DNA from 3 places in the Streptomyces sp. NPDC057302 genome. Region 2 is predicted to be linked to each of the others. Evidence: riboswitches for the same ligand, from Rfam matches in the RefSeq annotation. Region 2 holds a riboswitch; each other region holds the start of a gene.

Region 1 (5,223 bases), on a different contig from region 2:
CGGCCTCCGGGGCCCAGTCCGCGTCCTCCATCGCCTGGACCAGGGCGCGGGCCTTCTCCTCGACCGCGTCGGCGGTGGTGCGGGTGGCCGCCGACTCGTCGAGGCCCAGCGCCTCGCGCAGGCCGGGGAGCGACGCCGTGCCGCCCCAGATCTGCCGGGCCCGCAGGATCGCGAGGACCAGGTTGACGCGGTCGGATCCGGCCGGGGCGCCGCCCAGGACGTGCAGGCCGTCGCGGATCTGGGCGTCCTTGATCTCACAGAGCCAGCCGTCGAGATGCATGATGAACTCGTCGAAGCCCTCGTCCTCGGGACGGTCTTCGAGCCCCAGGTCGTGGTCGAGCTTGGCGGCCTGGATCAGGGTCCAGATCTGGGCGCGGATCGCGGGCAGCTTCGCCGGGTCCATCGCGGCGATCTGGGCGTGCTCGTCCAGGAGTTGTTCCAGGCGGGCGATGTCGCCGTAGCTGTCGGCGCGGGCCATCGGCGGTACGAGGTGGTCCACGAGGGTGGCGTGCACGCGCCGCTTGGCCTGCGTGCCCTCCCCCGGGTCGTTGACCAGGAACGGGTAGATCAGGGGCAGGTCGCCGAGGGCGGCGTCGGGGCCGCAGGCGGCGGAGAGGCCCGCGTTCTTGCCGGGCAGCCATTCGAGGTTGCCGTGCTTGCCCAGGTGGATCATCGCGTCGGCGCCGAAGCCGTTGTCGTCGGCGGAGGCGGCGATCCAGCGGTAGGCGGCCAAGTAGTGGTGCGAGGGCGGCAGATCGGGGTCGTGGTAGATCGCGATCGGGTTCTCGCCGAAGCCGCGCGGCGGCTGGATGAGGATGAGCAGGTTGCCGCGGCGCAGGGCCGCGAGGACGATGTCGCCCTCAGGGTTGCTCGACCGGTCCACGAACATCTCGCCGGGGGCGGGGCCCCAGTGCTGCTCCACGGACTCGCGCAGCTCGGCGGGAAGCGTGGCGAACCAGCGGCGGTAGTCGGCCGCCGGGATGCGGACGGGGTTGCGGGCCAGCTGCTCCTCGGTGAGCCACTCCTGGTCGTGGCCGCCCGCCTCGATCAGCGCGTAGATCAGCTCGTCGCCGTCACCCGAGGCGAGGCCTGGCACCTCCTCCGTACCGAAGTCGTATCCCTCGGCCTGGAGTCGGCGCAACAGGGAGACGGCGCTCGCGGGGGTGTCGAGGCCGACCGCGTTGCCGATCCGGGAGTGCTTGGTCGGGTAGGCGGACAGGACAAGGGCGATGCGCTTGTCGGCGGCCGGGATGTGGCGAAGGCGCGCGTGCCGCACGGCGATGCCGGCCACGCGGGCGGCGCGCTCGGCGTCGGCGACGTACGCGGGAAGTCCGTCCTCGTCGATCTCCTTGAAGGAGAACGGCACCGTGATCAGGCGGCCGTCGAACTCGGGGACCGCGATCTGGCTCGCCGCGTCCAGCGGCGACACGCCCTCGTCGTTGTCCTCCCAGTCGGTGCGCGAGCTGGTGAGGCAGAGCGCCTGGAGGATGGGTACGTCGAGTCCGGTGAGGGCTCCGGCGTCCCAGGACTCGTCGTCACCGCCCGCAGAGGCCTCGGCGGGCCGCGTGCCGCCCGCCGCGAGGACCGTGGTCACGATCGCGTCGGCGGCGCGCAGTTCATCGATGAGTTCGGGTTCGGGGGTGCGCAGCGAGGCGACGTACAGCGGCAGCGGGCGCGCGCCCGCGTCCTCGACCGCGCGGCACAGGCTGTCGATGAAGGCGGTGTTGCCGCTCATGTGGTGGGCGCGGTAGTAGAGCACCGCGACGGTCGGTCCCTCGACCTGGCGTGCGGTGCGCTCCAGCGGGCCCCACGAGGGCGCGGGGGCGGGCGGCTCGAAGCCGTGGCCGGTGAGCAGGACGGTGTCGGAGAGGAACCGGGCCAGCTGCTCCAGGTTGCCGGGGCCGCCGTGGGCCAGGTAGGCGTGGGCCTCGGCCGCGATGCCGATCGGCACGGTGGACGCGGCCATCAGCTGGGCGTCGGGGGCCTGTTCGCCGGTGAGGACGACCACGGGCCGTCCGGTCGCCACGACTTGGTCGAGGCCGTCCTGCCAGGCGCGCACGCCGCCGAGGAGGCGTACGACGACCAGGTCGGTGCCGTCCAGGAGCTGCGGAAGGTCCTCGAGCGGGAGCCGGGAGGGGTTCGCGTAGCGGTAGTCGACCGGGCCGGCGGCGGCGCGGGCGCTGAGCAGGTCGGTGTCGGACGTCGACAGGAGCAGGATCATGCGGCGTCGGGCCTTCCTCGGGGTGTCCACGCCCCGGGTGGTGTCGATGGCGTCTTCCCCTGCTCGAGCGGACGAGAGCTCGGGGAAGGGAGTTCCTGACTCACCCGGCATGCGCACCGGGCTCACAGTGGCGGGACCGCGCCGGAATCGCACCGGGCTTCCTCCCCTTGTCGCCGTCTGTGGCGACGACGGGCCGGCTGGCCCGTCACCAGGAATACTAAGGGCCGATCATCTGCTGGGGGGCAGGCGGACCTGGTGCGATGGGTCGGTATGCTCGCCGCCATGCCCCCATCGGTCCCCCAGCCCGCGCTCTCGGGAGACGAGTCTGCCCGCGGCCGCGGCGACGCATGCCCCGGGACGCTGCGGCTGCACCGGGCGGACGACGGGGCCCTGGCCCGCGTCCGGGTCCCCGGCGGTCTGCTGAGCGTCGGGCAGGCGGACGTACTGCGGGATGTGGCCCAGCGTCTTGGAGACGGGGAGTTGCATCTCACATCGCGGGGCAATGTGCAGCTGCGCGGGCTGCGTGCGGACCGCGGGAGCGAACTGGCCCGCATGCTTGCCGAATCGGGGCTTTTGCCCTCGGAACGTCATGAGCGGGTGCGCAATGTGGTGGCCTCTCCGCTCTCGGGTCTCGACGGTCTGGGCGAGCGGGACATCCGTCCGTGGCCGGCCGTCCTGGACGAGCTGCTGTGCGCCAGCGACCGGGCCACCGCCCTGTCCGGCAGGTTCTTGTTCGCCCTCGACGACGGCCGCGGCGACGTGGCGGCCCTCGGCGGCGACGTGACCCTGACGGCGCGGGGCGAGGACCAGGCCCTGCTGCGGATCGGTCCGGCGGACGACGCCGTCCTGATCCCTGCCGCGCGGGCACCACAAGCCGCGCTCATCGCGGCCGAGGCCTTCCTGGAGCAGGCGCCCGACGCGAGTTCCTGGCGGGTGACGGATCTGCCCGGCGGCGTCGGCCCCCTCCTGGACGCGGTCCAGCTCCGCCTGCGGCAGGCCGGTTTCGCCCCCACCCGCATCACCGTTCCGCTTCCCCAGGACGCGGCCGGGCCCGCCCTCGGCGTCGTGCCCGGCCCCCGCGACACGGCCGCGCTGTCCGTCGGCCTGCCGCTGGGCAGTGTCGGCGCGGCCCAGTGGACGGCACTGGCGGACATCGCCCGCCACCACGGCAGCGGCGAGCTGCGGCTGACCCCCTGGCGCGGAGTCGTCCTGCCGGGAGTCGGGCGGACAGCGGCCGCTCAACTCCTGGCGGATCTCGGGGCCCTCGGCCTCATCACCGCGTCCGACTCCCCCTGGACCGGCGTGGGGGCCTGCATCGGCAGGCCCGGCTGCGCCAAGGCCCTGGACGACGTACGCGGCACGGCGCAAGCGGCGTTGGGGCCCGTCGGGGCGCTGCCCGTGTACTGGTCCGGGTGCGAGCGCCGGTGCGGACATCCCCACGGGGAGTGGATCGACGTCGTCGCCACTCCCGAGGGACACCAGATCTCCCGCGTACACGGCGGGAAACGGGACGCTCCGGCGAGCATCCCCGGCAGCCCCGGCGCGGCGCTGGCCGCCGCTGTGGCCGCGGCCCGCGGCTGACTACGCATGAACACATGAACAACCCTGCAACACTTGACCGTCCCCTGCCCTATCAAGAGAGCGAACGCACTGTGCATCAGTACGAGAAGGACGGACCGGCGATCTACCGCCAGTCCTTCGCCACGATCCGCGCGGAGGCGGATCTGTCGGGCCTGCCCGCCGACGTGAGCCAGGTCGCGGTCCGCATGATCCACGCCTGCGGCATGGTCGACCTCGTACGCGACCTCGCTTTCACCCCGGACGTGGTCGCCCGCGCCCGCGAGGCCCTGCGCGCCGGCGCGCCCATCCTGTGCGACGTGGCCATGGTCGCCAGCGGCGTCACCCGCAAGCGGCTGCCCGCCGACAACGACGTGGTGTGCACCCTGTCCGACCCGGCGGTCCCCGATCTCGCGGCGAAGCTCGGCACCACCCGCAGCGCCGCCGCCCTGGAACTCTGGCGCGATCGCATGGAAGGCGCGGTGATAGCCGTCGGCAACGCGCCCACCGCGCTGTTCCGCCTGCTCGAAATGATCGAGGAGGGGGCGCCGCGCCCCGCCGCCGTCATCGGTGTGCCGGTCGGCTTCGTCGGCGCCATGGAGTCCAAGGACGCCCTGGCCGCGCACCCCTCCGGCCTGGAACACATGATCGTGCGGGGCCGCCGGGGCGGAAGCGCCATCGCGGCAGCCGCACTCAACGCGATCGCCAGCGAGGAAGAATGAGCGTGAGCGAGCACAAGACGGGCCGTCTCTACGGTGTCGGCCTCGGGCCCGGCGATCCGGCCCTCATGACCCTGCGGGCGGTGCAGGTCATCGCCGAGGCCGATGTCGTCGCCTATCACAGCGCCCGGCACGGCCGGTCGATCGCGCGGTCCATCGCGGCCGAGCACCTGCGCGCCGACCACATCGAGGAAGCGCTGGTCTACCCCCTCACCACGGAGACCACCGACCATCCCGGCGGCTACCGCGGCGCGATGGAGGACTTCTACACCGAGGCCGCGGCCCGCCTGGCGGTGCACCTCGACGCGGGACGCACGGTGGCCGTCCTCGCCGAGGGCGATCCGCTCTTCTACGGCTCGTACATGCACATGCACAAGCGCCTCGCGGACCGCTATCCCACCGAAGTGATCCCCGGAGTCACCTCCGTCAGCGCCGCGGCAGCCCGGCTCGGCACCCCGCTCGCCGAGGGCGAGGAGGTGCTGACCATCCTGCCCGGCACCCTGCCGGAGGAGGAGCTGACCGCGCGTCTGGCCGCCACGGACGCCGCGGTGGTGATGAAGCTCGGCCGTACGTTCCCCGTGGTGCGCCGCGCCTTCGAGAGCTCCGGGCGGCTGCCCGAGGCCCACTACGTCGAGCGCGCCACCATGGCGGGCGAGCGCATCGAGGATCTTGCCGCGGTCGACGCCGACTCGGTGCCGTACTTCGCGGTCGCGGTCCTGCCCAGCC
Region 2 (5,223 bases):
CCCTCGTGGACTTCGGGCTCTACTTCTTCCACTGCGCCCAGCGGCAGATCGACGCCGGGCACGGACCGTACTTCTACCTGCCGAAGCTGGAGAACCGCGACGAGGCCCGGCTGTGGAACGACGTGTTCGTCCTCGCCCAGGACCTGATCGGCATCCCCCGCGGCACGATCCGGGCCACCGTCCTGATCGAGACCATCACGGCGGCCGTCCAGATGGAGGAGATCCTCTACGAGCTCCGCGAGCACAGCTCCGGCCTCAACGCGGGTCGCTGGGACTACCTGTTCAGCCTCATCAAGACCTTCGGCCACCGCACCGACTTCCTGCTGCCCGACCGGGCAAAGGTCACCATGACCGCCCCCTTCATGCGCGCCTACACCGAACTTCTCGTACGCACCTGCCACCGCCGGGGCGCCCACGCCATCGGCGGGATGGCCGCCCATGTGCCCGGCAAGGACCCGGCCGCCCACCAGGCGGCCCTCGCCACGGTGCGGCTCGACAAGGAACGCGAGGCCGAGGACGGCTTCGACGGCTCCTGGGTGGCCCATCCCGCGCTCGTCCCCGTATGCCGCGCGGTGTTCGACGGTGTGCTCGACAGCCGCCCGCATCAGATCGACCGCACGCGCGAGGACGTAAAGGTGAGCGCGGCGCAGCTGCTCTCCGTGCGCCGCATCAGCGCCCCGCCCTCGCCGGAGGGCGTTCGCACCAACATCGCCGTCGCCCTGCGCTACTTCGCCGCCTGGCTGCACGGGCAGGGAGCCGTCGCCCTGTACGGCCTCATGGAGGACGCCGCCACCGCCGAGATCGCCCGGGTGCAGATCTGGCAGTGGCTGCGCCACCGGGTCGTCGAGCGCGGGACCGTCCTGGACCTGGTGGAGGACGAGCTCGCCGCCCTGGGCGCGGAGTATCCGTGGGCGCCCCTCGACGAGATCCGCGAGCTCTTCGAACGCAACGCCCTGGCACGGGAGTTGCCCGCTTTCTTCACCACGGATGCCTATGCCCGCCACCTCGCGCACCGCCCGGAGGGACAGTCATGACCACAGCCATTCGCCGGGTCGGTGTGGTGGGCGGCGGCCAGATGGGCGCCGGGATCGCCGAGGTGTGTGCCCGCGCCGGTCTGGACACCGTCGTCTGCGAAGCCGACGCCCTCGCGGCCCGCGCCGCCCGCGAGCGGGTCGCCGTCTCGCTCGAACGTGCTGTACAGCGGGGCAAGTTGGACCGCATCGGCGCCGAGGACGCACTGGCCCGGATGGTCTTCACCGGCAGCCTCGACGACCTGGCCGACCGCCAGCTCGTCGTCGAGGCGGTCGTCGAGGACAGCGCGGCGAAGACGGAGGTCTTCGCCGCCCTCGACAAGATCGTCGAGGACCCCGACGCGATCCTGGCCACCAACACCTCCTCCCTCCCGGTCATGCGTCTGGGCATGGCGACCCGGCGTGCCGACCGTGTCGTCGGGCTGCACTTCTTCAACCCCGTTCCCGTCCTTCCGCTGGTCGAGATCGTCTCCTCGCTGCACACGGCGGCGCGGACCGTCGCCGCCGTCGAGGAGTTCGCCACGCACGGCCTGGGCAAGACGGTCGTCCGGTCCAAGGACAGGGCGGGCTTCGTCGTCAACGCGCTGCTCGTGCCCTACCTCCTCTCCGCGATCCGGATGACGGAGTCGGGCTTCGCGACGGCCGCCGACGTCGACGCGGGCATGGAGCTGGGCTGCGCGCACCCGATGGGGCCGCTGAAGCTGGCGGACCTGATCGGCCTGGACACGGTCGCCTCCATCTCCGCGTCGCTCTACGAAGAGTTCAAGGAACCCCTGTACGCGCCGCCGCCGCTGCTCCGGCGCATGGTGGAGGCAGGGCTGCTGGGACGCAAGAGCGGCCGCGGGTTCCACACCTACGACCGGGGCTGAGGGGCCCGGGTCCGCCGCCGGGGCTGAGGGGCCCGCGGCTGCTGTGAGCGGGGGCGCGGAACGGACTGGTGATCCGTTCCGCGCCCCCGCACGCGTTGCCCCGGGCCGGGGTCGGGCCGGGTGCGGGCCGGGGTCGGGCCGGGTGCGGGCCGGGGTCGGGCCGGGTGCGGGCCGGGGTCGGGCCGGGGTCGGGCCGGGGTCCGTGTCTCACCTCACGGTCCGGAATGTGATCAGTACTGCCCAAGAAGCCGACCACCCCTTAGCCTGACCAGTGCAGCTGGTTCGCCCTGTCCGCCAGGCAGACGCGTCGCAAGAGGGAACCCGGTGGGAATCCGGGACTGCCCCGCAGCGGTAAGTGGGAACGACCGCCGTCATACGCACTGGATCCGAGCGCGGATCCGGGAAGCGACGGCCAGTAGGAACCTGTTTCGGCAGGTGTGCCCGCGAGTCCGAAGACCTGCCCGTTGCCCGTACGTGACCCCTCACGTGCGGACATCCCGGTGACCTCGTGGGCGGGTCGGCGTACAGATCAGGTGGAGTACCGCAGCACCGCGCCGACGGCGCGTGTTCGGTCCGCCGGATTCGTCACCCCTTCGCGTCCGTGTCCCGTCCCCGGGATCTCAAGGAGTCATCTCGCGAAGGAGATTTCCGTGACATCGAAGTCCGCAGCCGCGGCAGCACGCGCCACCGTGTACGGCTACCCCCGCCAGGGCCCGAACCGGGAACTGAAGAAGGCCGTCGAGGGGTACTGGAAGGGCCGCGTCAGCGCCGACGCCCTCCGGGACACCGCGGCGCAGCTGCGCCGGTCCACCTGGCAGCACCTGGCCGCCGCAGGCATCCATGAGGTGCCGACCGGTGACTTCTCGTACTACGACCACGTCCTGGACACCAGCGTCATGGTCGGCGCCATCCCCCGGCGGCACCGCGAGGCCGTCGACACCGACGCGCTCGACGGCTATTTCGCGATGGCCCGCGGCACCCAGGACGTGGCGCCGCTCGAAATGACCAAGTGGTTCGACACGAACTACCACTACCTCGTACCGGAACTCGGCCCCGACACCGTCTTCACCGCCGACCCCGCCAAGCAGGTGGGCGAGTTGAAGGAGGCCATCGCGCTCGGCCTCGCGGCGCGCCCGGTCCTCGTCGGCCCGGTCACCTATCTGCTGCTCGCCAAGCCCGCGCCCGGCGTGGCCGCCGACTTCGAGCCGCTCACCCTCCTTGACCGTCTGCTGCCCGTGTACGCCGAGGTCCTCGCCGACCTGCGCGCCGCGGGCGCCGAGTGGGTGCAGCTCGACGAGCCCGCCCTGGTCCAGGACCGCACCCCGGCCGAGCTCAACGCCGCCGCCCGCGCCTACCGCGACCTGGGAGCCCTCACCGACCGCCCCAAGCTCCTCGTCGGCTCCTACTTCGGCAGGCTCGGCGAGGCCCTCCCCGTCCTCGCCAAGGCGCCGGTCGACGGCCTCGCGCTGGACTTCACCGAGGCCGCCGCGAGCCAGCTCCAGGACCTCGCCGCCGTCGGCGGACTGCCCGGCAAGCGTCTGGTCGCGGGCGTCGTCAACGGCCGCAACATCTGGATCAACGACCTGGAGAAGTCCCTGTCCACGCTGGGCACGCTCCTCGGCCTCGCCGACCGGGTCGACGTCTCCGCGTCCTGCTCCCTCCTGCACGTCCCGCTCGACGCCACCGCCGAACGGGACATCGACCCGCAGATCGCCCGCTGGCTGGCCTTCGCCCACCAGAAGACCGCCGAGATCGCCACGCTCGCCCGCGGCCTGGCCCAGGGCACGGGCGCCATCACGGCCGAACTCTCCGCCAACCGCGCCGATCTGGCGTCCCGCACGGGATCCGCCCTCACCCACGACCCCGCCGTGCGCTCCCGCGTCGCCGCCGTCACCGACGCCGACGCCCGCCGCGCGCACGCCTACCCGGAGCGTGCGGCGGCCCAGCGGACCCGGCTCGGCCTGCCGCAGCTGCCCACAACAACCATCGGATCCTTCCCACAGACCACCGAACTGCGCACGGCGCGGGCCGACTTGCGCGCCGGGCGCATCGACACGACCGGCTACGAGGAGCGCATCAAGAACGAGATCCGCGAGGTCCTCGCCTTCCAGGAGAAGGCCGGCATCGACGTCCTGGTGCACGGCGAGCCCGAACGCAACGACATGGTGCAGTACTTCGCCGAACAGCTCACCGGCTACCTGGCCACGCAGCACGGCTGGGTCCAGTCGTACGGCACCCGCTATGTGCGCCCGCCGGTCCTGGCCGGCGACATCTCCCGGCCCGAGCCGATGACGGTGCGCTGGACCTCGTACGCCAACTCACTCACCGACCGCCCCGTCAAGGGCATGCTCACCGGTCCGGTCACCATGCTCGCCTGGTCCTTCGTCCGCGACGACCAGCCGCTCGGCGACACGGCACGCCAGGTCGCCCTCGCCCTGCGCGACGAGGTCAACGACCTGGAGACGGCTGGCACTTCGGTCATCCAGGTCGACGAGCCCGCGCTGCGCGAGACCCTGCCGCTGCGCGCCGCCGACCACCCCGAGTACCTGGAGTGGGCCACGGAGTCCTTCCGCCTCACCACCAGCGGCGTCCGGCCGGACACGCAGATCCACACCCACATGTGCTACGCCGAGTTCGGCGACATCGTCCAGGCCATCGACGACCTCGACGCCGACGTCATCAGCCTGGAAGCCGCCCGCTCGCACATGCAGGTGGCCCGCGAACTCGCCGAGCACGGCTACCCGCGCGAGGCGGGACCCGGCGTCTACGACATCCACTCCCCGCGCGTACCGAGCGTGCAGGAGGCAGCCGCCCTGCTGCGCAAGGGACTTGAGGCCATCCCGGCCGAACGGCTGTGGGTGAACCCCGACTGCGGCCTCAAGACCCGCGGCTGGCCGGAGACCAAGGCCTCTCTGGAGAACCTGGTCGCGGCGGCGCGCGAGGTACGAGCGGAGCTGCCCGAGCGCGCCTGACCCGAACGCGCGGAGCGGGGCGGCCATTTGCAGCCGAATGAGCCGCCCCGTTCGCCCCGTTCCGTCATGATGGAGGCGCTGGCCGTTCCGTCGCGGAGCTGGGAGGGGACCGGTGCCCAGGGGGATGAGTTACGCGGATGCCGTGCGGCTGCTCGGCGGGTCGGAGAGCCCCGCGCTCGCGGCCCTCGACCGGCTGACCGGAGGGGCGCTCCTGGTGGCCACCGGCGGCGGCTCCGCACTGGCGCTGAGCCTGTTCGACGCCCGGGGCGAGCTGGCGAGGCTGAGCCAGTCCCTGGTCGCCGGCCTCGCCGAGCGCTCTCGGGGCCTGGGCCGGTTCGACCGGACCCAGCG
Region 3 (5,223 bases), on a different contig from region 2:
CTCCGGGTCGTCGTCGCCGTCGCCGTTCTGCTCCAGCGTGTCGTCGAGCTTGTCCTCGTCGAGGCCGGGCGCGTCGAAGGGGTTGCGCCGGCGCCGGTGCGGAAGCGCCAGGAGAGCGGCCTGGCGCACGTCCTCGGCGAGTACGTCCTCGCGCCCCGCCCAGGCGGCAAGCGCCGTCGCGGTACGCGCCATCACGATGTCGGCCCGCATCCCGTCGACCTCGAAGGCCGCGCAGGTCGCCGCGATCTGCCGCAACGCCCCGTCGCCCAGGCGCACGTGGGGAAGCAGCGCGCGCGCCGCGACGATCCGCTCCCGCAGCGCGGACTCGTCGTCGTGCCACCGCGCGGCGAAGCCCTCCGCGTCGTCGTCGTACGCGAGCCGTCGGCGCACGACCTCGACGCGCTGATCGGTCTCGCGGGACGCGGCGACCTCGACGGTGAGCCCGAACCGGTCGAGCAACTGCGGACGCAGTTCGCCCTCTTCGGGGTTCATGGTGCCCACGAGCAGGAACCGCGCGGCATGCCGCACGGACACGCCCTCGCGTTCCACGTACGAGGCGCCCATGGCGGCGGCGTCGAGCAGCAGGTCGACCAAGTGGTCGTGCAGCAGGTTGACTTCGTCGACGTAGAGGATGCCGCGGTGGGCGTCGGCGAGCAGGCCCGGCTCGAAGGCCTTCACGCCCTCGGAGAGCGCCCGCTCGATGTCGAGCGCCCCGACGAGACGGTCCTCGGAGGCGCCGACGGGCAGCTCGACCATCCGCGCGTCGCGCACGGAGGCCCCGCCCGCGTCGTGCGGGCCGTCGGGGCAGGCGGGGTCGGGGGCGGCCGGATCGCAGGAGAAGCGGCACCCGGCGACCACGGGCACCTGCGGAAGCAGGGCGGAAAGGGCCCGCACGGCGGTGGACTTGGCGGTCCCCTTCTCCCCGCGGACGAGCACACCGCCGACAGCGGGCGAGACGGCGTTGAGCAGCAGGGCGAGCCGCAGATCGTCCTGCCCGACGAGAGCGGTGAACGGATAGGGGGTACTCACAAGGCCTCCATTACGTGGTTCAGGGCGGGGCGGGGGACAGCGGATCTCAGCCGTCCGCCTCCGCCGGTCATGAGGGCGCCCCGGGTGCGATGAAGGGGAGGCCGGAGGGGGCGCCGTTCTCGATCAGGCCGAGCAGCGCGTCGGTGTCCGCGTGTTCCTCGATCAGGTCGCCGAGGAGGTCGAGCTGCTCCTCGCGCAGCGCCCCGAAGCTGGTGTCGGGCGCGGGCACGAAACGGCGCCCGGCGGCGCGGGCCACCTCGGTCAGGAAGCGGCGTCGGAACGCGTCGCTCTCCAGCGAGCCGTGCCAGTGCGTGCCCCACACCTCGCCGACGCGGCAGCCGTCCAGGAAGGGCTCTCCGCCCAGGACTTCGGCGACGCCGTGATGGATCTCGTACCCCTCGACGGGCTCACCGAGGGCCTCGCCGACCGGCCGTGCCAGGGTCTTCTCGCGCGCGAAGCGCACGCGCACGGGCAGCAGTCCGAGGCCGTCCACGGCCCCCGCCCGCGACTCGACGTCGTCCTCGATGTGTTCGCCGAGCACCTGGAAGCCACCGCAGATCCCGAGCACGGGACGCCCCTCGGCGGCGCGCCGCGCGATGGCGTCCGCGAGACCGCGCTGGCGCAGCCACTCCAGTGCCCGGACGGTGCCGCGTGTTCCCGGTACGACCACGAGGTCGGCGTCGAGGAGCTCGTCGGCCCGGTCCACGAACCGTACGACGACGCCCGGTTCGGCGGCCAGGGCGTCCACGTCCGTGAAGTTCGACATCAGGGGCACGGCGCAGACGGCGACCCGCAGCACGTCCTCACCGACCGGGGGAGCGACGACGGACTCCCGGACGGCGCCCCGCAGGGACACCCGCAGCCCGTCCTCCTCGTCGATGCCGAGGCCGTGCCGGAACGGCAGGACACCGAACGTGCGCCGCCCGGTGAGGTCGAGGAGCATGTCGAGCCCCGGTTCGAGCAACGAGACGTCGCCCCGGAACTTGTTGACGAGATACCCGGCGACCAGCTCCTGGTCCTGGGCGCTCAGCAACGCGGTCGTCCCGAAGAAGGAGGCGAAGACGCCCCCGCGGTCGATGTCTCCCACCACGACCACGGGGAAGCGGGCGGCCCGCGCGATCCCCATGTTCACGATGTCCGTGCGCCGCAGATTGATCTCGGCGGGACTGCCCGCGCCTTCGCAGATCACGGCGTCATAGCTGCCCCGAAGTTCTTCGAGGCATCCCACGACGGTCGAGAGCAGCGCTTCCTGCCGCCCTCCGTGGTAGCCGCGCGCCGTCATCTCGCCCACGGGCTTGCCCATGAGGACGACCTGGCTGCTGCGGTCGCTGCCCGGCTTGAGCAGTACGGGGTTCATCAGCGCGCTCGGCTCGACCCGGGCGGCCTGCGCCTGCATGGCCTGGGCCCGCCCGATCTCGGCGCCTTCGCGCGTGACGAAGGAGTTGAGGGACATGTTCTGCGCCTTGAAGGGCGCGACGGAGACGCCCTTGCGGGCCAGCCACCGGCAGATCCCCGCGGTGACGACGCTCTTGCCCGCGTCGGAGGTGGTCCCGGCAACGAGCAGTCCGCCACTCATGAGGCGCCGCCTTTCCGCATAGTGCTGACCACTGCCGCGACCCCCAGGGCCAGCAGCCCGACCCGTCGCGACAACCGCACGGCCCGCTCGATGTCCGCCACTTCGACGGCCCGCCCGCCCGTGTTCAGGACGGGGCGCTCCTCCACCCGGCCTCCGTACGAGAGCGTCCCCCCGAGCCGCACCCCCAACGCCCCGGCGAAGGCGGCCTCTACCGGCCCCGCATTGGGGCTCGGATGCCTGGCGGCATCGTCCCGCCAGGCCCGCAGCGCTCCCTTGGGAGCATCCCCGGCGACGGCCGCGAGTACCGCGGTGAGCCGGGCGCCCGGCCACCCCAGGACATCGTCGAGCCGCGCGGAAGCCCACCCGTAGCGCCGGTACTTCACGGACTTGTGCCCGACCATGGCGTCGAGCGTGTTCACGGCCCGGAAGGCGACGAGGCCGGGGACCCCGCCCAGAGCCCCCCACACCAAGGCGCCGACCACCGCGTCGGACGTGTTCTCGGCGACGGACTCGACCACGGCCCGCGCGATGCCGTCGGCGTCCAGGGCCTGCGGATCGCGCCCGCACAGATGCGGCAGCCGCTCCCGCGCCACCTCGTCGTCCCCGGCGGCGAGCGCACCGCCGATGGCCCGCGCCTCACGTCCAAGGGAGGTCCCGCCGACCACGGCCCAGGTCGTGGCGGCGGTCAGCGCGACGGATGCGGCACGTGCGTCCCGTACGAGGGAAGAGGCGAGAACGGCGGCGCAGGCCGCGCCCCCGGCGCACACCACGGTGTGCAGGGCGCCCCACCCGCGGTGGTCACGCCACAGCACCCGCTCGACAGCGCCCGCGGCCCGCCCGAACGCGGCGACCGGATGCCCGCGGCGAGGATCGCCGAGGAACAGATCACCGAGGAGGCCGGCGGCAGCGCCGTACGCGAAGTCGCGATCGGCACGCACGGGTTCAGCCGGCCGGTACGTGAAGGGGAGCGAGCAGGGTCACAGGAACCGGCAACGGGCGGCCGCGCATGGCGATATGTCCTCACTCAGGGTGTCCGCGCCCTGGTTCGACGTGACCGGCGGGGAGAGTTCCTGGCTTCCGAGGAGTCGAACCCTCGATGACAGTGGCGGGACCGCGCCGGATTCACACCGGCTTCCTCTCCTGCCGCCGTAATGGCTCCGGCAGTCCACCACGCCCGCGAACGCCCGTCAACTTGCCGTTGACCTGGGACGGGAGAGTGTGCCGAGGCCCACATGAGGCCGGTTTTTCCCTAGGCCTGGAAATTGAACTTTCCTAGACTGGAACACGACAACCGGAGAGCGGTCCAAGAGTCATTTGGTCCGGGTCGTTACGTGGTGCGGTGGTTCTCGGCGGACCTGTCGGCCCGCCGACATCACGGCGCTATCGTGCGGACACCGGCTCTCTGGTAGGGGGAGGTCGGCGTGGGCAATGAGAAGTCGTCCGGACGGTTGTGGCGCAGGAGCAGCTTCAGCGGGTACGACGGGGACTGCGTCGAAGTCGCCTTCGTGCGGGAGGCGGTGATCGTCCGTGATTCGCAGAACCCCTCGGCGCCACATGTCGTCTTCTCCGTCGGGCGCTGGCAGGCGTTCCTGAGCGCTTTCGTCGGCGCGGGGGGAGAGGGAGGGGGAGCAGGATGACCGAGCGTCATCTCGCTGAAGCGCGGCACTTGGTGAACGGTGTGCGCGGGGGGAAGCGGAAACCAGCAGGGGTCGTCGCGGTCGTGGCGGGGTGTGTGCTGCTCGGCGCGGCGGCCACGCTGGTCGGCGCGGCGGCTTCCCAGCTGGTCGAGGGCACGGCCGCACGGCTGGCCGTCTGGTCCTCCGCGGCCATGGCGGCCGCGGTGTCCATGGGGCTCTGGTGGGGCTTGGCCGAGTTCAGGCAGGATCATCGGCCTCGGCCCTGGGCTCGGACTGCTGGGCGGGAACCACAGCACGGCGGTCGTCGCTGAGCGTGGGCGTCGCCCCTGTCTGCGAGATCAGTTTGGTGAGCTGGCGGCTGAGTGCGACGACGGGGGCCGAGAAGAGGGCGATCACCGATCCGACCGTCCAGAAGCCCGTCATGCCCACGACGGCCAGAACGACGAGCACTCCGGTGAGCGTCAGCGCCAGGACGAGTATGCAACCGGTGCAGTAGACGATCCTGGTCGTGAACATCCGGACGTTGTCGTCCGTGCGATGGCGGTCCAGCGTGTCCATCCGGTCCGTGCGGCCCTGGTCGGTCATCGCTTCGCGGACGAGTTGGTTGTAGGAGGGGCCGGACGCCGTCGGCTGCTCGGAAGCGGCGTCGGCGTCGGCATCGTCGGCCGTGCCGGTGGAGGCCCCACCGGCACCTTGCGCACCACCCGAACCGCCGTTACGCCACGGCGCCTGCCTGATGGCCGCCAGAACCCCCCGCCACCACTCTCGCAACGCGGCTGGCATCTTGAGGCCTCCTCGCTCCTCCCGGACTCCTTGGGTCCGGAAGATCAGCTGCTGTCAATGCCGTCCCTGACCCGATTGATCAGGTCGATGGCCTGCTCTCCTGCGTACGCGGTCTCGCGGAGAGCCTCGAAGCACTCCTGGTGCCGCACGATCAGCTCGTGGTCGTCACGGATCGACTGGTTCCCCTGGGCTTCCAGG

Evidence for each region. Region 2 has a riboswitch for cobalamin ahead of metE (5-methyltetrahydropteroyltriglutamate--homocysteine S-methyltransferase). Riboswitches for the same ligand answer to the same signal wherever they lie in the genome.
Region 1: it holds a riboswitch for cobalamin, as region 2 does, so the genes downstream of both, cobN (cobaltochelatase subunit CobN) here and metE (5-methyltetrahydropteroyltriglutamate--homocysteine S-methyltransferase) in region 2, are expected to answer to the same signal.
Region 3: it holds a riboswitch for cobalamin, as region 2 does, so the genes downstream of both, ACFUPX_RS27350 (cobalamin biosynthesis protein) here and metE (5-methyltetrahydropteroyltriglutamate--homocysteine S-methyltransferase) in region 2, are expected to answer to the same signal.

Annotation. Positions count from the first base shown of each region.
Region 1 is NZ_JBHUZJ010000037.1:29,180-34,402, forward strand. It holds gene cobN (cobaltochelatase subunit CobN) at 1-2,221, opposite strand, end outside; cobalamin riboswitch at 2,291-2,443, opposite strand; gene cobG (precorrin-3B synthase) at 2,492-3,802, shown strand; gene ACFUPX_RS24610 (precorrin-8X methylmutase) at 3,874-4,500, shown strand; gene ACFUPX_RS24615 (precorrin-2 C(20)-methyltransferase) at 4,497-5,223, shown strand, end outside.
Region 2 is NZ_JBHUZJ010000021.1:81,338-86,560, reverse strand. It holds gene aceB (malate synthase A) at 1-1,034, shown strand, start outside; gene ACFUPX_RS17715 (3-hydroxybutyryl-CoA dehydrogenase) at 1,031-1,900, shown strand; cobalamin riboswitch at 2,162-2,380, shown strand; gene metE (5-methyltetrahydropteroyltriglutamate--homocysteine S-methyltransferase) at 2,551-4,872, shown strand; gene ACFUPX_RS17705 (NACHT domain-containing protein) at 4,997-5,223, shown strand, end outside.
Region 3 is NZ_JBHUZJ010000045.1:894-6,116, reverse strand. It holds gene ACFUPX_RS27360 (putative cobaltochelatase) at 1-1,029, opposite strand, end outside; gene ACFUPX_RS27355 (cobyric acid synthase) at 1,097-2,605, opposite strand; gene ACFUPX_RS27350 (cobalamin biosynthesis protein) at 2,602-3,543, opposite strand; cobalamin riboswitch at 3,648-3,782, opposite strand; gene ACFUPX_RS27345 (DUF397 domain-containing protein) at 4,027-4,242, shown strand; gene ACFUPX_RS27340 (hypothetical protein) at 4,480-5,025, opposite strand; gene ACFUPX_RS27335 (helix-turn-helix domain-containing protein) at 5,070-5,223, opposite strand, start outside.